2 regions of the Pseudoflavonifractor sp. An187 genome follow, and region 2 is predicted to be linked to the other one. Evidence: a T-box and tRNA genes for the amino acid it is inferred to sense, from the RefSeq annotation. Region 2 holds a T-box; the other holds one or more tRNA genes.

Region 1 (7,209 bases), on a different contig from region 2:
TTTTTTTCGGGGACATGTGCATCGGAAAAAACATCTCTCAGCCCGCCAGTGTGGCCTTGGGTCGTCCTTTGACCCAAGGGTGCATGCAGCGGGCTGCAACTTTTTCCGAAATATGCTTGCATATTTCGGAGGGCTATCCGCCCAAGTAAGCTTTCTTTACGGATTCATCATTGAGCAGCTGGGCGCCCGTGCCGGTGGAGACGATCTTGCCTGTCTCCAGTACGTAGGCCCGGTCGGCCACGGACAGGGCCATCTGGGCGTTCTGCTCCACCAGCAAAATGGTGGTGCCCGCCTTGTGGAGAGAGCGGATGATGTCAAAGATCTGTTCCACCAGGATGGGGGCCAGACCCATGGACGGCTCGTCCAGCATCAGCAGCTTGGGGTTGGACATGAGGGCTCGACCCATGGCCAGCATCTGCTGCTCGCCGCCGGACAGGGTGCCCGCCACCTGACGGCGGCGTTCGCTCAGGCGGGGGAACAGCTCATAGGCCCGTTCCAGACCACCTGCCACGGTGGACTTGGGCTGGCTGTAAGCGCCCATCTCCAGGTTCTCCTCCACCGTCATCTGGAGGAAGACCCGGCGTCCCTCAGGGACCTGGGCCAGGCCCTTGCCCACCAGCTTGTGGGCGGGGTGGCCCATGATATTCTCCCCCATAAACTCAATGGAGCCGGTGCGGGAGTGGAGCAGGCCGGAGACGGTCTGCAAGGTGGTGGTTTTACCCGCCCCGTTGGCGCCAATGAGGGTGACGATCTCGCCGTCATTGACCTCAAAGGACACTCCCTTGATGGCGTGGATGGCGCCGTAATAGACGTTGATGTCGTTGACCTTCAGCATGGTCTTAGCCCTCCTTCTGTTTGCCCAGATAGGCCTCGATGACCACCGGGTTGTTCTGAATCTCCTCGGCGGTGCCCTTGGCGATGATCTGGCCGAAGTTGAGCACGCAGATGCCCTCGCAGATACCCATGACCAGGTTCATGTCGTGCTCAATGAGCATGATGGCAATGTGGAAGGTGTCACGAATTTTCACGATGTTTTCCATCAGCTCCACCGTCTCGGAGGGGTTCATGCCCGCCGCCGGCTCGTCCAGCAGCAGCAGGGAGGGGTTGGTGGCCAGGGCCCGGACAATCTCCAGCCGCCGCTGGGCACCGTAGGGGAGGGAGCCAGCCTTGTGACCCGCCAGATCCTGCATGTCGAAGATGGACAGCAGCTCCATGGCGCTCTCGTGGGCCATTTTCTCCTGTTTCCAGTAGTTGGGCAGGCGGAGGATGCCGGACAGGGCATTGTATCGGGTCTGGTTGTGGAGGCCGATCTTCACGTTGTCCTCCACGGACAGGTTGTTAAACAGCCGGATGTTCTGGAAGGTACGGGCGATGCCCATGCGGTTGACCTGGGCGGGAGTCTTTCCGGCGGTGTCCATGCCGTCCACCAGAATGGTGCCCCGGGTGGGGTGGTAGACCTTGGTGAGCAGGTTGAACACGGTGGTTTTGCCGGCACCGTTGGGGCCGATGAGTCCGGCGATCTCGGTGCGGCCCACGGTGATGTTGAAGTCCTTCACCGCCGCCAGACCGCCGAAGTCGATGCCCAAGTGGCTGCACTCCAGAATGGGGGACTTGTACAGGTCACGCTCAGGGATGATGGAGTGGCTGGGGACGGGGACCATTTTCCCCTTTTCAAACACTTTTTTAGCCATTGACGGCGGCCCCCTTTCTTCTCTTGGGAATCACACGGCTCAGAGCCGCCTTGAAGCGCTCGTTGTTGGTGGCCAGCATCACCAGGATGAGGACCACGGCGTAGGCCAACATGCGGTAGTCGGAGAATTCACGCAGGGCCTCAGGCAGGACGTACAGCACCACGGTGGCGATGATGGAGCCCCAGATGTTGCCCAGACCGCCCAGCACCACGTACACCAGCACCAGGATGGAGGTGTTGAAGTCGAACTGGTCGGCGCTGACGCTGGAGTAGTTCAGGCCGAACAGCGCGCCAGCGGCACCCGCCAGGGCGGCGGAGGTGACAAAGGCGATGAGCTTGTATTTGGTGACGTTGATGCCCACGCTCTCGGCGGCAATGCGGTTGTCCCGGATGGCCATAACCGCCCGTCCGGTGCGGCTGCGCACCAGGTTGAGCACGATGATGAGGGTGATCATCACCAGCACAAATCCGGCGGTAAAGGTGGCAATGCGGTGGTTACCGGCGGCTCCCTGAGCGCCCTTGATGATCTGGATGGCGCCTTCCTCCAGGTGCAGGCTGTCCATGGTCTTGGTGCCGTCGATGTTCAGGGCGATGTGGAGCCCGTTTTCATCCCAGCCTACCAGCAGGCAGTTGATGATGCCCTTGATGATCTCGCCGAAGGCCAGGGTGACAATGGCCAGGTAGTCGCCCCGGAGACGCAGCACCGGGATACCCACCACAAAGCCCACCACAGCGGCCAGAATGGCGCCAACCACCAGAGCCAGCACCAGCCGGACCAGCTCATTGGGCACACAGCTCTGGAGGCTCATGGACACGATGACGCCGGAGAAAGCGCCCACACTCATAAAACCGGCATGGCCCAGGGACAGCTCACCCAGAATGCCCACGGTGAGGTTCAGCGACACCGCCATACAGATGTAGCAGCAGATGGGCACCAACATACCGGTCATGGAGCGGGTGAGCATTCCAGCGGACTGGAGCAGGGTCACAATCACAAAGGCGGCGATGACGCCCAGATAGGTGGCGTAGTCCACCTTGGTGATGGTTTTCATGTTTTTGAAGTAGTTTTTCATATCCGCCACCTCACACTTTCTCAGGCACGTACTTGCCCAGCAGACCGGAGGGCTTCACCAGCAGCACCACAATGAGCACGGCGAAGAGGATGGCGTTGGACAGCTGGGTGGAGATGTACGCCTGGGCCATGGACTCGATGATGCCCAACAGGATGCCGCCCAGGAAGGCCCCGGGGATGGAGCCGATGCCGCCGAACACGGCGGCGGTAAAGGCCTTGATGCCGGGCATAGAGCCGGTGGTGGGCAGCAGCACCGGGGAGTAGGAGCACAGCAGCACCCCGGCGATGGCGGCCAGAGCAGAGCCGATGGCAAAGGTCATGGAGATGGTGCGGTTGACGTGGATACCCATGAGCTGAGCCGCGCCCTTGTCCTCCGAGCAGGCCCGCATGGCTTTACCCATCTTGCTGCGGTTAGTGAACAGGGTCAGACACACCATGATGACGATACAGGCGACTACGGTGAGCAGAGCCACATAGGAGATGCGCAGCTGGCCGCCGAACAAGGTCAGCTGTCCGCTGATGACGGGGGTGAAGTTCTTGGGGTTGGCTCCAAAGAGCAGCTGGGCGGCGTTTTGCAAAAAGTAGCTCACGCCGATGGCGGTGATCAGCACCGCCAGGCTCCCCGCCTCCCGCAGAGGGCGGTAGGCCAGGCCCTCAATGACGATGCCCAGCACCGTGCACACGGCCATGGCCAGCAGCACGCACACCAGCGTGGACAGCCCGGTGGCCACCGTTGAGGGAGAATCCCCCAACAGGGAGCCGCTGGCATAGGTCATGGAGTAGAAGGCCACATAGCCGCCTACCATGATGACGTCGCCGTGGGCGAAGTTGAGCATCTTGGCGATGCCATACACCATGGTATAGCCCAGGGCGATGATGGCGTAGATGCTGCCCAGACTGATACCGGTGATCAGGTATGATAGAAATTCCATAAGCTCTCGATCCTCTCTTTTTCTCCTCTATTCCAGGAGCCAGAACGGAAGGGGTTCCGTGCCGGCTTCTGGGATAGAAATACAGAGTGGCTGCCGGAGCCCGGCAGCCTGCCCTGTGTTTTATTCGGATTGGATGGTTGCGTCAGGGAGTGACGTAGGTGCCGTCCTTGATGATGACGGCGGCGGGGTCCTTGGACACGGCGCCGTTGTCGTCCCAAGTCATCTCAGACCCGGCGCTGGTCAGGCCCGCCACAGACAGATCGCCCATGGCCTGGATGAGGCCGTCGCAGATCTCCTCGTTGGACATGTCGGGGGTGACACCGGAGGCCTTAATGGCTTCGTAGAGGATGTACACGGCGTCATAGGCATCGGCGGCGAACTGGTTGGGGGTCTCGCCGTTGTGGCGCTCTTTGTACTCGTTCACGAAGTTCTGGGTTGCCTCGTCCTGGGCGTCGGCGGAGAAGGGAGTCAGCAGATACACGCCCTCAGCCAGAGAGGCATCGAAGCCGTCAGCGGTCAAAATGCCGTCCATACCGTCCACACCGAAGAAGGTGGGGGCGTAGCCCATGGCGTTGGCCTGGGTCAGAATGACGGAGGCGGGGGTGTAGTAGATGGGCAGGAACAGCAGGTCGGCTCCGGCGGACTGTGCGCCGGTGAGCTGTACGTTGAAGTCGGTCTGGCTGGAGCTGTCGAAGGTGCCCTCATAGACCACGTCCATGCCGCGGGTCTTGGCCTCGGCGGCGAAGGTGTCCCGGATGCCCTGGGAATAGGGATCGTCATTTTTATAGATGATGGCGATCTTGGCGTCGTCAAAGTGCTCGTCGATGTACTGAGCGGAGCGGCTGCCCTGGTTGGAGTCGGTGAAGCACACCTGATAGGTGTTGTCGTTGCCCTCAATGACGTCGTCACCGGAGGCGGAGGGGGTGAGGGTAAACACCCGGTCCTCATTGGACAGAGGAGACACGGACAGGGCGGGCTTGGAGGTGACGGTGCCCACCAGCATCTGCATGCCCTTGTCCATCAGCTGGTTGTAGGCGTTGACCGAGGTCTCGGGGTCGTTGACGTCGTCGGCGGAGATGAGCTGAAACTGGATGTCACCGCCCAGGGCGTTGATCTCATCCACAGCAATCTGAGCGGCGTTGACCACGTTGGTACCGTAAATGGCGGCGTCTCCAGTGAGGGGGCCCACCACACCCACGGTGAACACGTTGGAGTCGCTGCTGCCTGTATTGTCCTTGTTGCCGCAGCCGGCCAGCATACCCATACACATGGCGCCTGCCATGAGCATCGCTGCAATCTGCTTCTTTTTCATTGTAACAACCTCCCATTTTACCGATTTAACACGCTGCAAGAGAATCGGTAAGATTGTTGACAATTATAGACCTGGGTCACAAGATTGTCAACCTATAAAATGAACAATGACCGTCCACGTGGGACGGTCATTGTGTTGCATACTGACGACAAAATGTCTTAGATTACCAGGCCGCCGTTGGGAGCCAGCACCTGACCGGTGACAAAGGAGGCCCCTTCTGAGGCCAAAAACAGGGCGCAGGCGGCGCATTCCTCCGGCGTTCCGATGCGGCCCAAGGGGGTCTCGTCGGCCAGAGCCTCCAGGTCTTCGGGGGATAAATGGGCGTTCATCTCGGTGGCGATGACGCCGGGGGCAATGCAGTTGACCCGAATGTTTGAAGGGCCAACTTCCTGTGCCAGAGCCTTAGTATAGGTAATGACGGCACCTTTTGTGGCCGAATAGGCCACCTCACAGGAGGCTCCCACCTGGCCCCACATGGAGGAAACGGTGAGGATGCACCCCTCTTTGCGGTGGACCATGTGGGGCAGTACGGCCTGGCAGCAGTAGTGCATGCCGTCCACGTTGACCCCGAAGAGGGTTTTCCACTGCTGGGGGTCAATGTCCGTGACCAGACCCACATGGGACAGGCCAGAGCAACAAACCAAAATGTCAAGTTGACAAAATTTTTCTAACACATTGTCAACCATGGTTTTGGCCTGGACGGGGTCGGACAGGTCGGCGCACACCTCCAGCACGGGCACGGAGAGGTTGGAGAGCTCCTGGGCCAGGGCGTGGAGCTTGTCCACGTTGCGGTGGGCGTGGATGGCCACGCCGTACCCGGCCTGGGCGAAGGCCCGGGCCGTGGCGGCGCCGATGCCGCCGGAGGCGCCGGTTATCAGAGCGTATTTCATACGATCACCTCGGGATAGAATAAAAAGAGTATAACATGAAAAAAAGGTGTTGACAAGAAAGGGGGTATTATGTATAATAGCATTCGTTCCCGTGAGCAATGGACGATTAGCTCAGCTGGTATGAGCACCTGCTTGACGTGCAGGGGGTCACAGGTTCGAGTCCTGTATCGTCCACCATAAAAACCGCTGTTTTCGAGAGAAAACAGCGGTTTTTCTTTACTTTTTTCTGCCATTCACGGGACGAGCCCTGACCACATATTCGTTTTGACCACAGTTTAGTCACAGACAGGAAAAATAACGCTCTGATTCCAGATCAGAGAGAAATCCAAATTGTTTGGGCTGATTTTGGTTGTAAAAATACCTCTGGTTTGCTATGCTGAACAGGAAGGTGAGGGCTGATGATGCCCACTTCATCGAATGAACCCCCTGATCTGAGAAAGGAGGCTGCTATGGAGTTAATCCCCCAGGTTGTCCAGGCTGTGGCCGGACAAAATTACTCTGTCTACGTCTATTTCCACGATGGTACCGTGCGGCTTCTGGACGCATCCCCACTAGTGCAAAAGGGTGGCGTGTTTGCGCCCTTGCAGGATGCCGACTTCTTCCGGGATCGGCTGACCGTCTTAAACGATACGGTGGCGTGGGATGTGGACGGAAACCGAGATCCTTGCACCTGTATTGATCTTGACCCTTGCCAGCTGTATAAGGCCTGTCCCATCGTAGAGGACCCCCTCAGAGATGCGAATTAAGTTAAATATTGATACAAGAGCCACACGCCAGAAGTATTCCTTCCGGAGTGTGGCTTTTTCTCAGCTTGCTGTTTTCTTAGCTCTGAGGAGGGCCAGTTCCTGTTTCATCTCTGTGATCAGTACGGCCAGCTTCTCCTCACATTCCGCCTCCGTGGGGGCGTAGATGTTCCGGGCTATGCGCTTGCCGTTTACTTTTGGGGAGTAGCGTCCCTCCCAGAGGTGGTCGTTGATCTGGGTCACACAGTCGGTTCCCGGCTTGCGGTATTTGCCCTTCACCGCCTGGAAGGGGATGGCTGTGGCTGGCCTGTTGGGCTTGGGATTGGGGGGCGGCTCCACCCCGGCAATGCCCCGGTCGATGCGGTCTGCGGCTCTCTGACGCATTTCATCGCTGACATGAGCGTAGACGTATTGCAACTACATCAAGGTAAATTTCTTTTTCGTCTGTCGGCACCACACTTGCCACGTCGGGAGATAACGGTTACAATGGTGGTAAAGAAAGGGGGCTTGTGTATGGCAACAATCCGATGTCCGCACTGCGGCAGTCCTGTCATGGTGCGGGGAAACCGC
Region 2 (22,231 bases):
TCACCGCCATGGCCCGGCTGCAAAAATTCTACCCCGAGCCCTTTGAGCTCCACGCCTTGACGGTGCATCCCGGCGTGCCGGAGATGGACTTCGGCCCGGTGCAAACCCTGTGTGACCAGCTGGAGGTGCCCTATCATATCATCCCGACCCAGATCTTTGACATTATTTTTAATGTGCGCAAGGAAAAGAATCCCTGCTCCATGTGCGCTAAGATGCGCCGGGGGGCTCTCCACAATGCCATGGCCGAGCTGGGGCTGAATAAGATCGCCTTGGGCCACCACTACGACGATGCTGTGGAGACCTTCTTCCTCTCCCTCTTCTATGAGGGGCGGCTGTCCTGCTTCCAGCCTGTGACCTACCTGGACCGCATGGGCATCACCCAGATTCGCCCCCTGCTCTACTGCGGGGAGGGGATGGTGCGGGGAGCTGCCCAGCGGCACAACCTGCCCATCGTCCACAACCCCTGTCCGGCGGATGGTAACACCCGCCGTCAGGAGGTGAAGGAACTGGTGGCGGAGCTGTCCAAGACCTACCCCAATCTGAAAAACTATGTGTTTGGAGCCATGCAGCGCCTGCCCCTGCCCGAGTGGGGGCCCAGAGAGTATCGCCGCCGCCCCTTGGCCGAGGAGCCCACAAAAGAACATTGACCAGAAAAATGCCGTGGTGCTTGGTTGCACCACGGCATTTTGAGTCCATCAGGCTTTTTGCATTTCCACACCAGCCAGCCCACGAAAGCCACAACGGTGATACCGCCCAGCCCAAGGCCCAGGGTGAGCCCGGGCGAGGTGTAGCGGAAGGTGACCTGGTGGGTGCCGGGGGTGAGTTCCACGGTGAGGAAGGTGTCCCAGCACACCCCGGTGTCCACCTTTTTCCCGTCCACATAGGCCGTCCAGCCGTCCTCGGCGGGGATGGTGGTGACCAGAGTGGAGGGTGTGTCGGCGGTGGCCTGGAGGGAGACGCGGGAGTTGGTGACTGTATCCACCTGGGTGTTGTCCAACAGGGCCAGCGCATCTCGGAGGGCGTCCTGGTCCAGCTGCTGCACCAGGGCTTCCCAGTCCAGGCTGGACAGGGTGGTGTTACAGGCGATGGTTACCTCCAGGGTCTCACCCTCATCAGGAGTGTCCAGGTAATGGATGCGCTGCTCCTCATAGGGGGTGAGGGAACAGCGGTACTCGCCGTCCACAGACAGAGCGGTGAACCCGTTTTGGTCCAGATAGGCGTAGACGGGATTCCCGGTGCCGTGGATGCGCAGGGTGATCTGGTTAGCACCTTCCTGTACCTCCAAATCAATAGAGGAGAATACCTCTTGGGTGGACCCGGTGAGCTGGGTCAAAAGGTCATTTTGCGTCTGGAAGGGGGTGTATCCACGGGGAAGTTCGGTGGTCACTTGGCCCTGAGCAACATAGGCCAGGGGCAGAGCGTCCGGGTTTTCCCATAGGGTCAGACTGCCGCTGTGGCCCGCCTCTTCATAGCCGGGGAACTCCTGGTCGCTGAGCACATAGCGGACTCCCAGCAGGCTGTCGGTGACGGGGGTGGAGCCGTAGTAGACGCTCCACATCCAGCCCTGGGCAAAGCCCAGCTGCTTTAGGAAGTTGTTGACCTGTTTGTTGTAAATGCTGCTGTAGTGGGTGATCCCGGCATAGCCGAAGGAGAGGGGGCTGTTGTCGCCCCGGTCGTAGGTGGCCGCCATGCGGTAGAAGTCGGTGTCCGCCTCCTGAGCCTGTTCCACCAGAGCCTCATTCTCCTGATAGTAGGCCACGTAGTCGGCGTAGGACTGGCAGTGGAACACCTCCCGAATGTCCAGCATGGTGGTCTGGGTGTTGTAGCCCAGCTCCCAGGCGGTGAGACAGAACAGCACCAGGGTGACCACCGGGGCCAGCTTCCAGGTGGGGAAGGACTTTGGCAGGGCGGCCAATACTTGGCCAGCCAGAACCACCAGAAAGAAGGAGAAGACGAAGCTGTACCGATAGGGGAACCAGTTGGGCATTTGGAAGAGGTGCCACACCTTGTCCAGAGGGGACAGCCACAGAGAGAGCACCAGCACTACCAACACTGCCAGAGCGGCCAGCTTGTTCCGGCCGGAAATGGCTGGGGAGAAGAAAAAGACTAGCGCCAGCATCAAGATCACAGTTCCGCAGAACAGATAGGGCAGGGCAGAGTTGGTCAGACCCGCTGGTTGGCCGGAGAACAGGCGGCTGGGCAGCTGCCACAGGGGGAAGTTGGTGAGGCTGGAGTAGTCCATGGTGGCGTCCCCCAGCTTTCCGCTGAAAATGGCCAGCAGGGAGGGTACCCACATCCAGGCGGTGACCCCCAGGGCGGCCAGAGCGGAGAGGAGGAAAGACCGGATGTGGCGTAACAGGTCCTTCCACGCAGGGACCTCACACCACTCCCGATAGACCAGCCACACACAGCAGAAGATACCGATCATGTAGGAGATGTACCAGGTGGAGACAAAGCACACCACCAAGCTGCCAAAGAACAGCCAGGGCCGCTGTCCTGCCAGAATCCGCTCCAACCCTAAGAGGATGACAGGCAGCCAGATGAGCCCATCCAGCCACATGATGCACAGGGAGTAGGCGGCGGTGTAGGAGCACAGGGCGTAGCAGGTGGAGAGCATGGGGAGAAACAGGGCGCTGTGCCGGAGGTAGGAGCGCAGGAAGATGCAGCAGGTCAGCCCCGCCAGTCCCACCTTCAACACCGTGAGGAACATCAATCCCATGGGCATGTACTCATTGGGCACCAGCAAAGTGAGCAGGGACAGGGGACTGGAGACGTAATAGGAGAACACCCCGATGTAGGAGGTGCCCAGGGCCTTGGACCAGGAGAAAAACACATCCCCGTGCTTCAAGGCACAGAAGAACTCCACATACTGGGAGGACATGTCGGACATCAGAATGGTGTTGTCCCCCCAGGGGGCCAGTCCCAAACGGGCATAGACCACCAGCAGGAGCAGGGCGGGGACGAGAAAGGCCAGAGCGTATAGCAGGGGCGTGTGCTTGATACGGGATTTCAACAAAATCACCTCTTGTGGTGGAAATTTGGTGTACCTCTGTGGGGGGCAGTAGAAAAGGCTGCAAGAGGGGTATGCTCTTGCAGCCTTGTTTGAGTCAGCGCCGTCCGCCGCCTCGGCCACCGCCGAAGGAACGGCCTCCACCGCCGCCAAAAGAGCGGCCACCCCCGAACGAACGCCCGCCGCCCCCGAAGGAGCGACCGCCTCCGAAACTGCCAGGGCGGCTGGAGCGTCCACCGCCGAACCCGCCGCCGGGACGGGGACCGCGGAAGGAGGTGGTGGGGCCATGTCCCGGCCGTCCACCCATAGGCCGCCCACCCATGGGCGGGTGAGGGTGGTGGTGATGATGGTGATGGGGACGAGGGGGGAACATCCAGAAGGGACGGTACATGTAGTTGGGGCCGTAGTAGCCGCCCCGATACTGGCGGTACCGGGAGCCCTCCCTCAGGGCCAGCACCACAAGTATCAGCAGGAAGATGATTAAGATATCCATAATACCTCCCAAGTCAGGCCAGATAGTGGGTCTGATACCACTGGGTCAGAGCGTCGGAGAGGGAGAGCAGGGCCTGGGTATAGTCTCCCTTGGCAAAGGGCTCCTCCATATATTCATGGGCATAGGCGGCGCAGTCATCGTCGGTGAACAGATCGGTGAGACCGCTGCCCTGAATGAGCCAGTAGTTCTCCCCCGAGATATCCAGCACGACGATAAAATCGTTGGCGCCCAGGCCCATTTTTTCGGCCTGTTCCATGGCGTAGTTGCCCAGGTCGGCTTTTCCATAGTTGCAGGTGACGCAGCCGATGACCACACCCATGGAGCTGTCCAGAGAGCGGTTGTTGCTCTCCAACTGCTTAATGCCGGAGGAGCTGAGCACCCCGGCTTGGTCAGAGACAAACCACGGGGCATCTTGGGTGGTGGCAACGTGTCCGCCGCTGCCGGGTCGGCGGGCCAGACCAATTCCCACCGCCAGGATGATCATCATGACGGTGAGTAGGACGGCCACGCCGGTTCGTTTGAATAGTTTCATCCAAGGTCACCCCGGGGATCAGCCCCGCAGTTCCAGCAGCTTCTGCTTCAACTCGCCCTCGATGCGCTGAAGTTCCGCCTCTGCCTCCCGGCGCTTCTGTGCGCCCTGGGTCTGGATGTCCATGACCTCGTCCAGGGTGGCGATGAGCCGCTGGTTGGTGTGTTGAAGGGTCTCCAGGTCCACAATGCCCCGCTCGGACTCCCGGGCGGCCTCCACGGTGCCCATGTGGAGCATCTCTGCGTTCTTTTGCAGCAGCTGGTTGGTCATATCCGACACAGCGCTCTGGGCTGCGGCGGCCTGACGGGAGTGCTCTAACCCTAAGGCCAGCACCATCTGGCTCTTCCAAAGAGGAATGGTGTTGACCAGAGAGGACTGAATCTTCTCCAGCATCAAGGCGTCGTTGTTTTGAATCATCCGGGTCTGGGGGCCCATCTGGATGGACACCATGCGGGTCAGTTCCAGGTCGTGGAGCTTCTTTTCAAAGCGGTTGCACAGGTTGGCGTAGTCGTTGTACTTCTGGGCCGCCTCCTGGGTTTTGGTCTGGGTGGCGGTCTGCTGGAGCTGGGCCAGGGTCTCGGTGCGGGCCTTTTCCAGAGCCTTCTTGCCCGCCAGGATATACATGGTCAGCTCCTTATAATATTTGGTGTTCAGATCGTACATCTGGTCCAGCATGGCGATGTCCTTCATCAGGGTCAGCTGGTGGTTTTCCAGCACTGCCACGATCTTATCCACGTTGGCATCGGCCTTGTCAAAGCTGGCCTTCAGGGCCATGGCCTCCTTTTTCTTCTTCTGGAAGAAGCCGAAGATGCCGCTTTTCTCCTCCTCGCCAAAGGTCTTCAGCTCCACCACCAGGGAGGACAGGGCCTGACCTACCTGGCCCAGGTCCTTGGTGCGCACGTTGTTCAGGGCGTTTTCCGAGAAGTCGGCAATGTTCTTCTGGGCGGCAGCGCCGTACTGGAGCACCATGGCGGTGTCGGTGAGGTCAATTTTCTGGGCAAAGTCCTCCACCATCTGCTGCTCCTGGGGGGAGAGTTGAATCTCTGCCATGGCCTCCTGAGGAGCAGGCGTGGGAGCGGCGGGCGCAGCGGGGGCAGAGGAGTCCAGGGTGGGATTCAAGGTGAGGGTGGGGGTGAAATCGGGATGGTCGTTCATGGTACATTCCTCCTACGGGTCATTTTTGGGTGTCATCGGCGGACAGATTCATATCACCCAGGCCTTCCCGGGCCAGCATCTGTTCCAGTACGTCGATGTCGGTGCTGATGTCCATGGCCTCCTGGCCGTACAGGGCGTCCAGTTGGCGGTCAAAGGCGGTGCAGATGGTGGACATGATGTCTTCGATGCGCCCCTTGGTGCCGTCGATGTTGGCACCCTCCACCCCGGTGGCGTCCATGCGGTCATAGGCGTTGAGCAGCTTCAGGGTGGTGGGGAGATAATAGTTGAGGAAACGGCGGATTTGAGGCAGCTTGTCCGGGCTCTTGGCCACCGCGTCCATGATCTTCTGAGTGGTGTGCTCCAAGCGGTCGATCTGCTGAGAGAGGGTTTGGTCCTGAATGGAGTCATTGAGTCGGCGCATTTCGGATACGGCCCGGTCCCGCTCTTGGAGCAGCTGCTGGACCTCGGGGCTGACCGGCTCAGCCTGAGTTTTCTGGGCCTGGGGCTCAGAGGCCTCCTCTTCCGGGTCATCCAGTTCGTAGCCCCGGTCCGGGAAGATGATCTTGCCCAGATAGTACACCGCCGCAGAGGCCAGACCGGCCATGATATAGTGGGTGGGTTTATACAGAGGGGCGGCCAGAGACCACACCAGCCAGGTACCTCCCACCATATAAATGGGGAGGACGCTTTTTTTGCGAATGAAAGCCACAGCGCACGCTCCTTTCTACCAGCGTGATATTGGCTTTATTGTAACGCACTAAAGTGGGGGTGTCAAGAAAATGCAGCGCAGGTCAAGGCATTGACTTTCCCCATTTGGTGGGTTAAAATGAGAGCTTGAATGATAAAATAGGCAGGTGTACAGCCATGATGACCCTAGAAAATTTCAAACAGGCCAGAAAGGTTCTGGAAGGTGTGCTCCACCCCACGGACCTGATTTACAGCACCTTCTTCTCCAAGTCCACCGGCAACCATGTCTACATCAAGCCGGAGAACATGCAGGTGACCGGGGCCTACAAAATCCGGGGCGCTTACTTTAAGTGCTCCACCCTCACCCAGAAGGAGAAGGAGCGGGGGCTGATTACCGCTTCGGCGGGCAACCACGCCCAGGGCGTGGCCTATGCGGCTCAGGCCGCCGGCATTCCCGCCACCATCATCATGCCCACCACCACGCCCCTGGTGAAGGTCAACAACACCAAGGACTACGGCGCCCGTGTTATTTTGCACGGAGAGACCTTTGATGATGCAGCGTCTATGGCGGCCCTGATGAGTCAGGAGGAGGGATACACTTATGTACACCCCTTCAACGACCTCACCGTGTCCACGGGCCAAGGCACCATTGCCTATGAGATTTTCAAGGACCTGCCGGATGTGGATGTGATCTTGGTGCCCATCGGCGGCGGCGGTCTGGCCGCTGGCGTGGCCACCCTGGCCAAGCTGCTCAACCCCTCGGTGCAGGTCATCGGCGTAGAGCCCACGGGGGCGGCGTCCATGAAGGCCAGTATCGAGGCCGGGCACGTGGTCACCCTGCCCACCGTGAACACCATTGCCGACGGCGTGGCGGTGAAGACCCCCGGAGACCTGGTGTTCCCCTACATCCAGAAGAACGTGGACGACATCCTCACCATCGGAGATGGAGAGCTGGTGGACGCCTTCCTGGATGTGATGGAGAAGCACAAGATGGTGGTGGAGAACGCAGGCCTGCTCACCATCGCCGCCCTGCGCCATCTGGAGTGCAAGGGCAAGAATGTGGTGTCGGTGCTCTCCGGCGGCAATATGGACGTGATCACCATCTCCTCCCTGGTGCAGCACGGGCTCATCAACCGGGGCCGCATCTTCACCTTCTCGGTGCAGCTGCCTGACCGGCCCGGCGAGCTGCTCCGTGTGGCGGAGCTGGTGGCCCGAGAAAACGGCAACATCATCAAGCTGGACCACAACCAGTTTGTCAACATCAACCGTCAGGCTGGTGTGGAGCTGAAGGTGACCCTGGAGGCCTTTGGCCACCAGCACAAGGAGGAGATTCTGTCCTCCCTGGCCAAGGCAGGATATCAGGTGAGCGAAGTGGCCACCTCCTGCGTCTACGAATAACTTCCAATTGCCGTCCGGCAAAGGGGAATCCTTTGCCGGACGGCTATGCCAATGCGGCACGCTGTCGGCCCGGAGACCGGGCGCGCGTGGGAGATGGGGGGAGAACGCCCGGGCAGCCGACCGCGGTATCCGCTTGTGGTATCCTATGAGGATGGCCCGTGGGCGGTGTGCTCCCCCACCCCCTGAGAGAAGGTAAAAGAATCGGAGAAGAAAGACAAAGGTGAAAGAGAACATGGTGAAGATTGCGCCATCCATTTTATCAGCAGATTTTTGCAATCTGGAGCGGGAGATCCAGCGGGTCCAAACCGCCGACCTGCTCCATGTGGATGTGATGGATGGGGCGTTTGTGCCCAACATAACCCTGGGCCTTCCGGTGGTTCGGTCCATCCGCAAGCACACGGACATGCAGTTGGATTTGCACCTGATGATCGACAAGCCGGTGCGGTATGTCGCCCCGTTCTGTGAGGCGGGGGCGGATTTGGTGAGCGTTCACCTGGAGTCGGACCACCCTCAGAATATCCAGAAGGCCCTGGACATCATGGGAGAATACGGCGTGAAAAAGGCGGTGGCCCTGCGGCCCATCACCTCCCCGGAGGCCATTCTGCCCTATATTGACCAGCTGGACATGGTGCTGGTGATGACGGTGGAGCCGGGCTTTGGCGGCCAGCCTTTTATGGAGTCCCAGCTGAAGACCATCGCCCGGGTTCGGGAGATCATCCAGGCCCACAACCCCAGCTGTGACCTGGAGGTGGACGGAGGCATCAACCCTTCCACTGCCCGGCGTGTGGTGGAGGCGGGGGCCAACGTGCTGGTGGCGGGCTCTGCGCTGTATGAGGCCCCTGACCTTTCCGCCGCCATGGCAGCGCTGCGGGTGGCAGAGTAAGAAGTACAAGATCTGGAGGCAAGAGCATGGATTATTTTCCCCCGGCTTTGGAAAACTTAGTGGAACAATTTGCAAAACTGCCCGGCGTGGGGCGTAAGAGCGCCCAGCGTCTGGCCCTGTACGTGTTGGGCCGCCCGGAGGAGGAGGCAAAGGCCTTTGCCGACGCCATCCTCCAGGCCAAGGGGAGCATCGGCTACTGCCCCAAGTGCCAGAACCTCACCCAGGGGGAGGGGCTGTGCTCCCTGTGCAGTTCGCCCCGGCGGGACCAGCACACCGTGTGTGTGGTGGCCGACCCCAAGGACGTCATCGCCCTGGAGCGAGCCCACGAGTATCAAGGCGTGTACCACGTGCTCCACGGGGTCATCTCCCCCATGAACCACGTGGGCCCCGACGACCTGCGCATCGCTCAGCTGGTGGAGCGGGTGTCTGGGGGAGAGGTGGAAGAGGTCATCATGGCCACCAACCCGGACACGGAGGGGGAGGCCACCGCCATGTACCTCTCCCGGCTGCTCAAGCCCTTCGGGGTGAAGGTCAGCCGTCTGGCTTACGGCATCCCGGTGGGCAGCCACCTGGAGTTTGCCGACGATGCCACATTGATGCGGGCTATAGAGGGCCGCCGGGAAATGTGAGAAGAAAAAGACCGTTGCAGAAATTTCTCTCTGCAACGGTCTTTTTGCGTGTTGGTTGGCGTTACACCTGATCGTCGGTCTTGACCTCGGGCTTCTCAAAGTCGGTGGCATCGGCGTCGTCCGCCTGGGCCTCTGCTTCTGCCTGACCAGCGGTGGCCTGGGCGTCCTCGGTGGGGGTGTTGCCCACGTACTCCCAGTCGGCGTCCTCGAAGTCGGCCTCGCAGGCGTGCTCCACTTCCTCGTCGGTGAGGTTGCCGGAGGACTTGAGATCGGCAATGCGCTGCTCGTTGACCTGAATCTGAGCCTTGGAGCGGGTGATCTTGTCGCACAGATCCGCATAGGCGGCCTCGGGAGCGGAGCCCCGCTCGGCGTAGTACAGACGGCCCAGGTCCATATAGGCCCGACGAATGGCGTCCTGCTCGCTGAGGTTGAGTACCTTGAGCTTGCTGATTTCAGCCAGCTGCTTGGCCTTGGACACGCCAGTGTCGGTGAGCTCCAGGGCCTTGGCCATGCCGCTTTGGGCCAGATCCTTGGCGCGCTCCTTCAGGTCGTTGAGATCGATGTTGATATTCATAACGGTGCCTCCTTATAGGGGATGGTTCCCATAGTCTCTGTGAGGCTATTTTATGCTGAGTTGGACGAAAAAGCAAGGACTTTCTAGGACAGACTCAGTCTTGTTCGTCCACCACGTCCTGGACAAGGAAGCGGGGACGGCCTTTGGCCTCCATGTATAGCTTGCCCACATATTCGCCAATTACCCCCAGAGAGAGCAAAATGAGCCCGCCAATGAGCCACACCGAGCAGGATAGGCTGGCCCAGCCCGTGACGGTGTTGCCCGTGACCCAGCGGATAATGTTGTAGAGAATCATAAACAGGGAGACGAGAAAGACGAAAAATCCCAGCCCGGTGATGAGGCGCAGGGGCTTCACCGACAGGGAGGTGATGCCCTCCAGAGCGAAGGCCAGCATTTTTTTCAGCGGGTACTTGCTCTCTCCGGCAAACCGCTCGCCCCGCTCGTAGGTGACCACGTCGGTGCGGTAGCCGATCATGGGGACGATGCCCCGCAAAAACAGGTTCACTTCCCGGAACTGGGACAGCCCTTCCAGGGCCCGCCGGGACATGAGGCGGTAGTCGGCGTGGTTGAACACCGTCTCCGCCCCCAGGGCGTTCATAAGACGGTAGAAGGCTTCAGCGGTGGTGCGCTTAAAGAAGGTGTCCCGCTCCCGGCTGGAGCGCACACCGTACACGATGTCCACCCCTTCCAGGTACTTGTCCACCATCTCGTCCACGGCGTCAATGTCGTCTTGCAGGTCGGCGTCCATGGAGATGGCCATGTCTGCCCGGTCCTTGGCGTACATCAGACCTGCCAGCAGGGCGTTCTGGTGGCCCCGGTTGCGGCTGAGGTTGAGGCCGGAAAAGAGATGATTTCCGATGTGCAGCCGTTCAATGATCTCCCAGGTTCCGTCCCGGGAGCCGTCGTTGACAAAGAGAATGCGGCTTTTGCGGCTGATGCGGCCGCGATTCATCAGATATTGCAGCTTGTCCCGCAGCCGCCGCGCGGTTTCGGGCAGCACCTCCTGCTCGTTGTAGCAGGGGACCACCACGTAGAGGGTATTTTGCATGGGAACCCACACCCTTTCCTTGGGATAGACTGAATTAACTGTTATTATAGTCTATCCCACGGTGGTTGGCAAGGACTCTTCGGTGAGCCACTCCCGCAGGTGCCCGATGGCCCGCCGCTCCATACGGGAGATTTGGACCTGACTGACCCCCAAAATCCGGGCCGTGCGCTCCTGGGTGAGGTTTTTATAGAAGCGCAGCAGGATGACCTTTCGCTCTCGGTCCGGAAGGGCGTCGATGGCCTGGCGCAGGGCCAGCCGCTCCACCACTTCCTCCTCCATGCCGTCGCAACCCAGAATGGACTCCAGGGTGAAGCCGTCCTCTCCCGTCTGACTCTGGATGGAGGCCACCGAGAGGGTGGCGGTCTCGGCGGCGGCGATGTCCTCCGGCTCCAACCCGGTGGCCTGGGCCAGCTCCCCCACGGTGGGGTCCCGGCCCAGGCGGTGGTACAGGTCCTGGCGGCACTGGCGCAGGGCCATGGCCCGCTCCTTGATGCCGCGGCTGACCTTCACCGAGCCGTCGTCCCGGAGGAAGCGGCGGATTTCCCCGGCGATCTTGGGCACCGCGTAGGTGGAGAACTGGGTGCCGTAGCTGGTGTCGAACCCCCGCACCGCCTTGAGAAACCCCAGACAGCCCAGCTGATACAGGTCCTCCGGGTCCACCCCTCGGCCATAGTAGCGGCGGGCCACCGACCAGATGAGGCCGCTGTTTTCCAGCAGCAGCCGCTCACAGGCGTCGTTGTCTCCGCCCCGGGCGGCGTCCAGCAGAGAGAGGGTGTCCAGGGTGTTCATTGCCCTCCACCCACCCGGCGGGCGATGCGGCGGCGCATGGTGACAGTGGTGCCCTTGCCCACGGTGGAGCGCACCTTCACCGTGTCCATAAAGCTCTCCATGATGGTAAAGCCCATGCCGGAGCGCTCCTCATTCCCAGTGGTGAATAGAGGTGTGCGGGCCTGCTCCACATCGGGGATGCCAACGCCGCTGTCCTTGATTTGAATTTCCAGCTGCAGGTCCTCCAGTAGCCGCATGCGCATGGTGATCTTCCCCAGGGTGTTGGGGTAGGCGTGGACGATGGCGTTGGTCACCGCCTCAGACACGGCGGTTTTGATGTCGGCAATTTCGTCCAGGGTGGGGTCCAGCTGGGTGGCAAAGCAGGCCGCCACTGCCCGGGCAAAGCCCTCGTTGGCGGACCGGGAGGTGAACACCACGGTGGTCTGATCCAAAGCTTTCACTATGTAGCCCTCCTTATTCCAATGTGATGAGCCGTCCGATGCCGGCGGCGTCCAGCACCCGGCGGGGCTGGGGCGGAATCCCCACCACCCGCAGATTTCCGCCCAGCTGGTCCATCTGTCTGAGGGCACGGAGCAGGACGGCGATGCCGGAGCTGTCCATGAAGGTGACGCTGGACAGGTCCAGCACCAGGCGCATGGGCAGGGCGGAAGAGATGGTGTGGTCGATGTTTTCCATAATGGTACGGGCGCTGTGGTGGTCGATCTCCCCACGCACGGAGATGACGGTGGCCCCGTTTTGCTTGTCAATGGTAATGGGCATGGCTTGTCCTCCTGAACTGTGATTGCTCTCATTATATCCAGCGTGGGACGGGAACCGTGGCGAAGCCTGCCAAAAAGCAAAAAAATTCCGAGGTGTGCCACGCACACCCCGGAATGGGGAAGAAAAATTTAGTTCATTGCGCTGAGCTGCTCTTCAATCTTGGCAATGAGCACCTTCAGCTTTTCCGCCCGGTCCTTCTCGGCGGCCACCACGTGCTCGGGAGCCTTGTTGAGGAAGCCAGGGTTGGACAGCTTGCCTTCCAGGCCCTTGAGCTCGCCCTTCTTTTTGCCCAGGTCCTTCTCCAGGCGGGCCTTCTCCTTGGCCAGATCCACCAGCTCGGCCAGAGGCATATACAGCTTGGCCATGTGGGTGATGTCGCACACCATGCCGGCGGTGTCGGTGAGGTCCTCTTTCTGGACGGTGACAGAGGAGCACCAGGCCAGACGCTTCAGGTGGGCCTCGCCGGAGGCGAAGATATCCGCCTCATTGGTGACGATGGTGAGAGCGGCCTTCTTGGAGGGGGGCACGTTCATCTCGGAGCGGCGGGCGCGGATGGCACGGATGACGTCCATGACGGCCTCCATAGACTCCTTGGCCTTCACATCTGCCCAGGCGGGGTCAGCCTTGGGCCAGGACTGGAGCATGAGGAAGTCGCCCTGGTGGGGCAGAGCCTGCCAGATCTCCTCGGTGATGAAGGGCATGAAGGGGTGGAGAAGCTTGAGGGTCTCGGTGAGGACGTACACCAGCACCTGCTGGGCCTGCACCTTGGCGGCCTCGTCCTCGCCCTGGAGGCGGGCCTTGGTCAGCTCGATATACCAGTCGCAGTAGTCGCTCCAGATGAAGTCGTAGACCTTGGCGGAGGCTACGCCCAGCTCATAGGCCTCCATGTTCTCAGTGACCTCGTTGATGACCTCGCCCAGGCGGCAGAGGATCCACTTGTCCTCCGGCTCCAGGGTGTCGGGCAGCTGGTTCTCGGTGATGGTCAGGTTCATCATCACGAAGCGGCTGGCGTTCCAAATCTTGTTGGCAAAGTTGCGCATGGCCTCGCACTTCTCCACGTAGAAGCGCATGTCGTTGCCGGGGCTGTTGCCGGTGATGAGGTTGAAGCGCAGGGCGTCGGCGCCGTACTTCTCCGCCATCTCCAGGGGGTCGATACCGTTGCCCAGGCTCTTGGACATCTTGCGGCCCTTGTCGTCCCGCACCAGGCCGTGGATGAACACGGTGTGGAAGGGGGTCTTGCCGGTGTGGGCGCAGCCGGAGAAGATCATCCGGGCCACCCAGAAGAAGATGATGTCGTAGCCGGTGACCAGCACGTCGGTGGGGTAGAAGTACTTGAAGTCCTCGCTGTTCTCATCCGGCCAGCCCAGAGTGGAGAAGGGCCACAGGGCGGAGGAGAACCAGGTGTCCAGCACGTCCTCCTCCTGAGTGATGTGCTTGGAGTGGCAGTGCTCGCACTCGGTGGGGTCAGTCTCGGACACGGTGATGTGGCCGCACTCGGAGCAGGTCCAGGCGGGAATCTGGTGGCCCCACCACAGCTGACGGGAGATGCACCAGTCGTGGACGTTCTCCATCCAGTTGGTGTAGGTCTTGGTGAAGCGCTCGGGGACGAACTTGGTCTCGCCGTCCCGCACCACCCGCAGGGCCTCCTCGGCCAGGGGTCCCATCTTCACAAACCACTGGGCGGAGATGATGGGCTCCACGTCGGTGCCGCAGCGGTAGCAGGTGCCCACGTTGTGCTGGTGGTCCTCGATCTTCTCCAGCAGGCCCAGCTCGTCCAGGTCGGCCACGATGGCCTTGCGGGCCTCGTAGCGCTCCATGCCCTGGTACTTGCCGCCGTTTTCATTGACCACGCCGTGGTCGTCCAGCACCCGGATGGACTCCAGGTTGCACCGCAGACCTACCTCGAAGTCGTTGGGGTCGTGGGCGGGGGTCATCTTCACGCAGCCGGTGCCGAACTCCATGTCCACATACTCGTCGGCCACAATGGGAATCTCCCGGTTGACCAGGGGCAGCAGACACTTCTTGCCGATGAGGTCCTTGTACCGCTCGTCGTTGGGGTTGACGGCCACGCCGGTGTCGCCCAGCATGGTCTCAGGCCGGGTGGTGGCCACGATGACATAGCGGCCCTCCTCACCCACGATGGGGTAGCGCAGGTGCCACAGGTGGCCGGGCTTGTCCTGATACTCCACCTCGGCGTCGGACAGAGCAGTGACGCAGTGGGGGCACCAGTTGACGATGCGGCTTCCCTTATAGATGAGGCCCTTCTTATACAGGGAGACAAACACATGGCGCACGGCCTTGGACAGGCCCTCGTCCATGGTGAACCGGGAGCGGTCCCAGTCACAGGAGGCGCCCATCTTCTTCTGCTGGGCCACAATGCGGTTGCCGTACTGGTGCTTCCAGTCCCACACCCGCTCCAGGAACTTCTCCCGGCCCAGGTCGTGGCGGGACAGGCCCTCTTTCTTGCGCAGCTCCTCCTCCACCTTGATCTGGGTGGCGATGCCGGCGTGGTCGGTGCCGGGCACCCACAGGGCGGCGTAGCCCTGCATCCGCTTGAAGCGAATGAGAATGTCCTGGAGGGTGCAGTCCATGGCGTGGCCCATGTGCAGCTGTCCGGTGACGTTGGGGGGCGGCATGACGATGGTGAAGGGCTTCTTGTCCGGGTCACGGTGCCCGGCAAAGCAGCCGTTCTTCTCCCACATCTCGTAGATGCGGCCCTCTACCTCCTGGGGTTCATAGACCTTGGGCAGTTCTTTCTTCATAACAACACTCCTTGTCTTTATGGGGCAATAAAAACTGCATGGGCATAGATAAGTGCGAAAACGGAAATGTATGGATGCCCATGCAGTTTGTTGTGCATCATTTCCGGTTGCCACGTTAGGGGCGAGGAAATGGCACATCCCTATTTTTTCTATGCTTTGCATAGAAAAAGTTCGCCCCAAGTCGTAGACTCAGGGCGAACTGAAAATGTCCGCGGTACCACCTGAATTCGAGCCGAGAATTTCGGCCCGCACTCTTTTCCCACTGACGTAGGGACACGGCGGCATTTACTTCTTATGTTCAACGCCGCAGCTCCGGGACCACCTTCCCCACACTCTCTGCCATGCCTTGCACCAAACCGGCATCTCTCTGAACCAGAAGCGGGTGGGTACTCCTTCCCATCACAGCCATTGTACCGTAACAGTATATGCAAAATTGGGAGCGTTGTCAAGGAAAAGCCCCCGCCTGAGAAAATCAGGCGAGGGCTGAGAACAGTGGAAGGTTACTTCATCAGGGAGCACACCAGCTGGGTGTAAGCGGCGGCGTCCTCAATGGGCAGGCCTGCAATGAGCAGGGCCTGGTGGTAGAGCACCTGCACGTAGGTGGCGGCCTTCTCCTTGTCGCCGCTGTCCACAGCGGTGCGCAGAGCGGCAAAGGCATCGGAGTTGGGGTTGAGCTCCAGCACGCGCTCCGCCTTCATCATGCCGGCCTGGGCACCCTCCATGCGGGAGAAGTACTTCTCCATCTCCAGGGACATGGGGCCGTCGGCAGTCATGCACACGGGGGCGGACTTGAGAATCTTGGAGATGCGGGCCTCCTTGATCTTGTCTCCCAGGGTCTCCTTGACGAAGTCCAGCACAGCCTTACTCTCCTCGGCCTGCTTCTCCTGCTGGGCCTTCTCCTCGTCGGTCTCGGGCAGGGCGTCGGGGTCGGACACGGACTTGATCTTCTTGCCGTCCACCTCGGCCAGAGCCTGCATGACGAACTCGTCCACCTCTTCGGTGAGGCAGAGAATCTCGAAGCCACGGTCGGCCACACGCTCCACCTGGGGCAGGGAGGCGGCCTGAGCGGCGGAGTCGGCGCAGACGTAGTAGATATACTCCTGGCCCTCCTTCATCCGCTCCACATACTCGGCCAGAGAGGTGAGCTTGTCCGAAGCGGTGGACCCGAACAGCAGCAGATCCCGCAGCAGGTCCTTCTTGGCCCCGTACTGGTCCACCACGCTGTACTTGAGCTGGCGGCCAAAGGCGGCCCAGAACTTCTCGTAGGTCTCCCGGTCGTCCTTCATCATCTTGGCCAGCTCGTTTTTGATCTTCTTCTCCAGAGCGGTGGCGATGATCTTCAGCTGACGAGTGTGCTGGAGCATCTCACGGGAGATGTTCAGAGAGAAGTCGGGGGAGTCCACCACACCCTTGACGAAGCGGAAGCAGTCGGGGAGCAGATCGGCGCACTTGTCCATGATGAGCACGCCGGAGGAGTACAGCTGCAGCCCCTTCTCATACTCCCGGGTGTAGAAGTCAAAGGGAGTCTGGCCGGGGATGAACAGCAGGGCCTTGTAGGTGACGGTGCCCTCCGAGGAGGTGGTGATGGTGGCCAGGGGAGCCTGCCAGTCCATGAACTTCTCCTGATAGAAGCGGTCGTACTCCTCCTGCTCCACCTTGGAGCGGGGACGCTGCCACAGAGGCACCATGGAGTTGATGGTCTTCTCCTCCTGCACCGTCTCCCACTCGGGCTTGTAGTCCTCGGGGGCGTCGGCGGGCTTCTCCTTCATGCGGTAGTCCTCCACCACCATGCGGATGGGGTGGCGGATGTAGTCGGAGTACTTCTTGATGAGGCTCTGGAGGTGGTTGCTGTCCAGATACTCGTCGTAGTTCTCCTCCTCGGTGTTGTCCTTGATGGTCATGATGACCTGGGTGCCCCAGCCCTCCATCTCACAGGGGGTGATGGTGTAGCCGTCCACGCCGGAGGACTCCCAGCGGTAGGCCTGCTGCTCACCAAAGCGGCGGGTGAGCACGGTGACCTCGCGGGCCACCATGAAAGCGGAGTAGAAGCCCACGCCGAACTGACCGATGATGTCGGCGGCGTTGTCCTTGCCCATCTCCTGCTTGAACTGCAGAGAGCCGCTGCGGGCGATGGTGCCCAGGTTGTTCTCCAGCTCCTCCTGGGTCATGCCGATGCCGTTATCGGTGACGGTGAGGGTGCGGTGCTCTTTGTCCGGTGTCACAGTGATGGTAAAGTCAGAAGGCTTTACATCAATGCTGCCATCGCTGAGGGCCAGATAGGCCAGCTTGTCAATGGCGTCGCTGGCGTTGGAAATGATCTCCCGCAGAAAGATCTCTTTGTGGGTATAAATGGAATTGATCATCAGGTCCATCAGCCGTTTGGACTCGGCTTGAAACTGTTTTTTCTCCATGAGTGGTACACCTCGAATTGCATGTTTTAGCACTCGTACTGATCGAGTGCTAACTGTACTATAATACTTACTCCCATGTTTTGCAAGGGGTGTAACAAAAAATTCACAAACTTTATTAGAATAGTAGCCCCTGAACGGGAGAGACTATGGGCAAAGAGGAGAAAATCCGGCAGAAACAAAATTTAGGTTGCCATGGGGTGGGGGCAATGCTATAATATATGCGCATTAAAGCAAAGTTGTACGTTCTATCCAAGGGATAGAATTCTTTCATATAGATAGCCCCCATTTCAGGGAGCGATTACCAACCCGGCCAGGCCGGGGACGCTATGAGGTGTCTTTTTTGAAAAAATATTTCATTCACGGCGGTAGACCGCTGTATGGCAAAGTCGAGATCAGCGGGGCCAAGAATGCCGCTGTCGGTATCATTCCCGCTGCTCTGTTGGTCAATGGCGTGTGCCGCATTGGCAACCTGCCTCAGATCAGCGATGTGACCTTGATGCTCAATATTCTCCAGGAACTGGGGGCCAACGTGCGCACCATCAACCGTTCCACGGTGGAGGTGGACTGCACCGCCATCCATAACAGCCCGGTGGCCTACGAGTCCGGGCGTAAAATCCGTGCCAGCTATTACCTGCTTGGCGCGCTTTTGGGGCGTTTTGGCCAGGCAGAAGTGCCTCTGCCCGGCGGCTGCGACTTCGGCGGCCGACCCATCGACCAGCACCTGAAGGGTTTGCGGGCCCTGGGGGCGGACGTGGAAGTGAAAAACGGCTTTATGTGCGCCAAGGTGCCCGACGGACGGCTCAAGGGCAGCCACATCTACCTGGACGTGGTCACCGTGGGCGCCACCATGAACGTGATGCTGGCCGCCACTCTGGCCGATGGGCTCACGGTCATCGAAAACGCCGCCAAGGAGCCTCACATCGTGGACCTGGCCAACTTCCTCAACTCCATGGGCGCTCAGATCACCGGCGCCGGCACCGATGTCATCAAGGTGCGGGGCGTGGAGCACCTCCACGGGGGCGAATACTCCATCATTCCCGACCAGATCGAGGCGGGCACCTATATGGCCGCTGTGGCCGCTGCAGGCGGCGAGGTGCGGGTGAATAACATCATCCCCAAGCACATGGAGTGCATCACCGCCAAGCTGCTGGAGATGGGCGTCGAGGTGGAAGAGGACGGCGATAGCCTCATTGTCCGCCGCAATGGCCCTCTGCACCGGGCCAACATCAAGACCATGCCCTATCCCGGCTTCCCCACCGACATGCAGCCCCAGATCGCCGCGGTCCTCTGTCTGGCAGAGGGCACCAGCGTCATCACCGAGGGCGTGTGGGATAACCGATTCCGCTATACCGAGGAGTTCCGCCGCATGGGTGCCAAGATTCAGGTGGACGGCAAGATCGCCATCATTGAGGGCGTGCCCCAGCTTATGGCAGCCCCGGTGGAGGCCTGTGACCTGCGGGCCGGCGCCGCTCTGGTGGTGGCCGCTCTGGCCGCTCAGGGTGTCTCTGAGGTGGGCAACATCCGCCATGTGGAGCGGGGTTACGAGGACATCGTGGCCAAGCTCACTGGCATTGGAGCCCAGATCGAAGTGGTGGACCTGCCTGATCCCCAGGTGGAGAACGCCAACGCAGCGGGCTAAACATCAAAGATACACATGGACTGCGGCAGTCCCGACAAGGGGCTGCCGCTTTTTGTGGGGAGGGAGAGAAGTTTGTTGAAGTTTGCCACCGTGGCCAGCGGCTCCTCTGGCAACTGCTCGGTCATCACCGACGGCAGCACCCATATCCTCATTGACGCCGGGGTATCCGCCCGGCGCATCACCACTGGGCTCAAGAGCCTGGGCATTCAGCCGGGGGAGTTGTCCGCCATTCTCATCACCCACGAGCACAGCGACCACATCAGCGGCATCCCGGTGCTGTGCCGCCAGCTGGATGTGGAGCTATATACCGCCGAGGGGACGGCCCGGGAGATCTGTCGAAAGAATCCGGAGTTACAGCCCCGGTTTCGGGTCTTTGATCCCGGGGAGCGCTTTGCTCTGGGGGACCTGGTGGTGGGTAGCTTTCCCGTCAGCCACGACTGTGTCAGCCCCGTGGGCTACACCGTGACCCGGGGGGAGCGGAAACTCACCTTCTGTACCGATCTGGGTGTGGTGACCCAGCCGGTACTGGAGGCGGTACAGGGGGCCAGTACCCTGGTGGCGGAGTATAACTACGACCCGGAGATGCTGCGCACAGGCCCCTACCCGGAATACTTGAAGAGCCGCATTGCAGGGCAGCGGGGCCACCTGTCCAATCAGGTGGGAGCCCAGCTCACCCGCTGGGCGGTGGAGCGAGGCACCCGGCAAGTGGTGCTGGCCCACTTATCTAAGGAGAACAACCAGCCCGCCACCGCCAAACTGGCGGCCCAGGCGGGGATTGGAGAGCGGGAGCAGAGCGTGGAGCTGTGCGTAGCGCCCCGCAGCGAGGCCTCGGCGTGGATGGAGGTGTGAGGACATGGTGAGTGTACATATCATCTGCGTGGGCAAGATGAAGGAGAAGTTTTACCTGGAGGCAGCGGCGGAATATGCCAAGCGTCTGGGCGGATACTGCCGCCTCACCGTCACCGAGCTGCCCGAGGAGCGGCTGCCGGACCGCCCCACCCAGGCCCAAATCCAAGCCGCTTTGGAGCGAGAGGGGGCGGCGATTCTTGCTAAACTGCCCAAGGGCGGCAAGGTGGTGGCCATGTGCATTGAGGGCAAGACCATGGACAGCCCACAGCTGGCACAGCGTTTAAGCAGCTGGATGGTGGAGGGAGCCTCTGACCTCACCTTCCTGGTGGGCGGTTCCTTCGGCATGAGCCAGACGGTGAAGGACAAGGCCCATCTGCGCCTGTCCATGTCCCCCATGACTTTCCCTCACCACCTGGCTCGGGTGATGCTGCTGGAGCAGATTTACCGGGCATTTAAGATCCAAGAGGGGTCTGGATACCATAAATGAGTACATGCCGTGCGGCCTTGAGGCCGCACGGTTTTTGCTTCAAAATTCTTAGAAAAATTTCATAAAAACTGTTGACAAAACGGGATGGTCATAGTACAATACAGACAAGAAGAAAGGAAAGGTGAGTCCGATGTACTAACCGGAACCGACTACTTCAGTAAACATATCGCGATATGAAAAATATGAAGGAAGAAGGTAACACACATCCAGACTTCGATGATTGGGTTGCGCAAAGTGAAGTGAAACTCGGAAAGTTCCAAACAGGCTTGAGTAAGCAGAAGACACGTAGGAGAATCCCCTGATGCCAGTGGCAGACAAGGCGGAAACCAAGGTGTGAGCGTTTGCAGAAACCATGAGTTCGTCATTTCTCTTCGGAATCCAAAGTCAAAAAATCCAAAGAAAGAGTAGGTAGCGTCCATTGGAAATTTCTAGCCAGAAGTAAGCCCCCAGCTGCGATTTGGGACAGCTGGGGGCTTGGTGTATTTTGGAGAGAAATTCAGATAAATCCAGGGGGCGAATGATGTCGAAGTTTGTGGAGCAATGTGCATTGCAAAAATGGCTGTATTCCAGTATACTATTTCATAGTATGCATTGTATTGTGTGGAAAGTGCTATGAGGTGATAACATGTTTGCAAAGGATATCGGAATTGACCTGGGTACAGCCAGTGTGTTGGTATATATCAAAGATAAGGGCATCGTGCTGCGGGAGCCCTCCGTGGTGGCCCTGGACAAGAATACTGGAAAGCTGTTGAAGGTGGGTACCGACGCTCAGAACATGCTGGGCCGTACCCCCGGCAACATTGTGGCCATCCGTCCCCTGCGGGAGGGCGTCATCTCCGACTACGATATGACCGAGCGGATGCTCCGGGAGTTCATCCGCAAGGTGGCCCCCATCCGTCTGTTCAAGCCCCGTGTGGTGATCTGCGTGCCCTCCGGCATCACCGAGGTAGAGGAGCGCGCCGTCATCGACGCCGGCATCCAGGCTGGTGCCCGCCGGGTGTACCTCATTGAGGAGCCTCTGGCCGCTGCCATCGGCGCTGGCATCGACATCACTCAGCCCGACGGCCACATGGTGGTGGACATCGGCGGCGGCACCGCTGATATCGCCGTCATCTCCCTGTCCGGCATTGTGGAGTCCGCCTCCATCAAGGTGGCTGGCGACTCCTTCAGTGAGGCGGTGGTGAAGTACATTCGCAAGCGCCACAACGTGCTCATTGGCGACCGTACCGCCGAGGAGCTGAAGATGAAGATCGGCTGTGTCTTCCCCCGGCCTGAGGAGGTCAGCATGGAGATCAAGGGCCGTTGCCTGATGACCGGCCTGCCCCGGGTGTTCACTGTCACCTCCAGCGAGATGATCGAGGCCTTCGAGGAGCCCTGCGCCCGCATTCTGGAGGCGGTGCACGGGGTGCTGGAGCGTACGCCCCCCGAGCTGGTGGCGGACATCTCCACCAACGGCATTGTCATGACCGGCGGCGGATCTCTGGTGTGGGGCTTTGACAAGCTCATCGAATCCCACACCGGCATCGAGACCTATGTGGCCGACGACGCCATCTCCTGCGTGGCCCTGGGTACCGGCCGCAGCCTGGACTGGGTGGGCGAGATGCAGGACGGCACCATGAACATCTCCCGCAGCCGTCAGATGCTGTAAAACTCAAAAGCAAAGCGGACAGAGCCTCGCTCTGTCCGCTTATTTTATGTGCTGAGTAGGAGGCGGAGCTTGTCCGGGGTGTTGTCCTCCGGGTGGTCCAGTACATAGTCCAGCAGCATCCTCTGGGCTCGTCCAATGTCTGGACCTGACAACCCCATGGCTGCCAGCTCTCGTCCAGACAGGGCCAGCTCCTTGGCGCTGAGACAGGGCCTTTGGGCCAATACCTGGTCCAGCAGTTCCCTGGGGGCCTTTTTGCCCTGTACCTGAGCCATGGCAGCCCCGGCCTTGCAGGCGGGGATACCGTACCGGGCCAGGGCGTGCCGCCAGCCAGAGGCGTCTTGGGGTAGGCCCTCCTGAAATAGGACGAGGGCCCGGGACAGAGGCGCGATCAGCTTTTTGTCCCGGATGAGGCTTTGAAGTAGGGGGAGCGGGTCGTGGCCGCTCTCTGCCATCAGGGAGGCCAGCCCTGCCCAGCGGGGCA

The links. A T-box is a leader RNA that pairs with one kind of tRNA and senses whether it is charged. The one in region 2 lies ahead of B5F22_RS04165 (valine--tRNA ligase), so its partner is inferred to be a tRNA-Val.
Positions count from the first base shown of each region.
Region 1: it has a tRNA-Val gene. The T-box ahead of B5F22_RS04165 (valine--tRNA ligase) is inferred to sense a tRNA for this amino acid. The anticodon was not compared.

Region 1 is NZ_NFKG01000010.1:56,599-63,807, forward strand. It holds gene B5F22_RS06300 (ABC transporter ATP-binding protein) at 134-835, opposite strand; gene B5F22_RS06305 (ABC transporter ATP-binding protein) at 840-1,661, opposite strand; gene B5F22_RS06310 (branched-chain amino acid ABC transporter permease) at 1,684-2,763, opposite strand; gene B5F22_RS06315 (branched-chain amino acid ABC transporter permease) at 2,774-3,694, opposite strand; gene B5F22_RS06320 (ABC transporter substrate-binding protein) at 3,837-5,006, opposite strand; gene fabG (3-oxoacyl-ACP reductase FabG) at 5,165-5,896, opposite strand; tRNA gene B5F22_RS06330 (tRNA-Val) at 5,997-6,073, shown strand; gene B5F22_RS06335 (DUF2442 domain-containing protein) at 6,346-6,642, shown strand; gene B5F22_RS06340 (hypothetical protein) at 6,703-7,023, opposite strand; gene B5F22_RS06345 (hypothetical protein) at 7,153-7,209, shown strand, end outside.
Region 2 is NZ_NFKG01000005.1:17,398-39,628, reverse strand. It holds gene B5F22_RS04235 (tRNA 2-thiocytidine biosynthesis TtcA family protein) at 1-647, shown strand, start outside; gene B5F22_RS04230 (YfhO family protein) at 548-3,013, opposite strand; gene B5F22_RS12260 (hypothetical protein) at 3,108-3,503, opposite strand; gene B5F22_RS04220 (TPM domain-containing protein) at 3,517-4,035, opposite strand; gene B5F22_RS04215 (toxic anion resistance protein) at 4,054-5,187, opposite strand; gene B5F22_RS04210 (5-bromo-4-chloroindolyl phosphate hydrolysis family protein) at 5,207-5,896, opposite strand; gene ilvA (threonine ammonia-lyase) at 6,052-7,272, shown strand; gene rpe (ribulose-phosphate 3-epimerase) at 7,505-8,155, shown strand; gene recR (recombination mediator RecR) at 8,182-8,784, shown strand; gene B5F22_RS04190 (hypothetical protein) at 8,846-9,358, opposite strand; gene B5F22_RS04185 (glycosyltransferase family 2 protein) at 9,453-10,406, opposite strand; gene B5F22_RS04180 (sigma-70 family RNA polymerase sigma factor) at 10,458-11,195, opposite strand; gene spoIIAB (anti-sigma F factor) at 11,192-11,635, opposite strand; gene B5F22_RS04170 (STAS domain-containing protein) at 11,649-11,954, opposite strand; gene B5F22_RS04165 (valine--tRNA ligase) at 12,083-14,716, opposite strand; T-box leader at 14,904-15,128, opposite strand; gene htpG (molecular chaperone HtpG) at 15,217-17,127, opposite strand; gene B5F22_RS04155 (UDP-N-acetylglucosamine 1-carboxyvinyltransferase) at 17,468-18,766, shown strand; gene B5F22_RS04150 (MBL fold metallo-hydrolase) at 18,839-19,615, shown strand; gene rlmH (23S rRNA (pseudouridine(1915)-N(3))-methyltransferase RlmH) at 19,620-20,102, shown strand; gene mreB (rod shape-determining protein MreB) at 20,728-21,750, shown strand; gene B5F22_RS04135 (tRNA nucleotidyltransferase) at 21,795-22,231, opposite strand, start outside.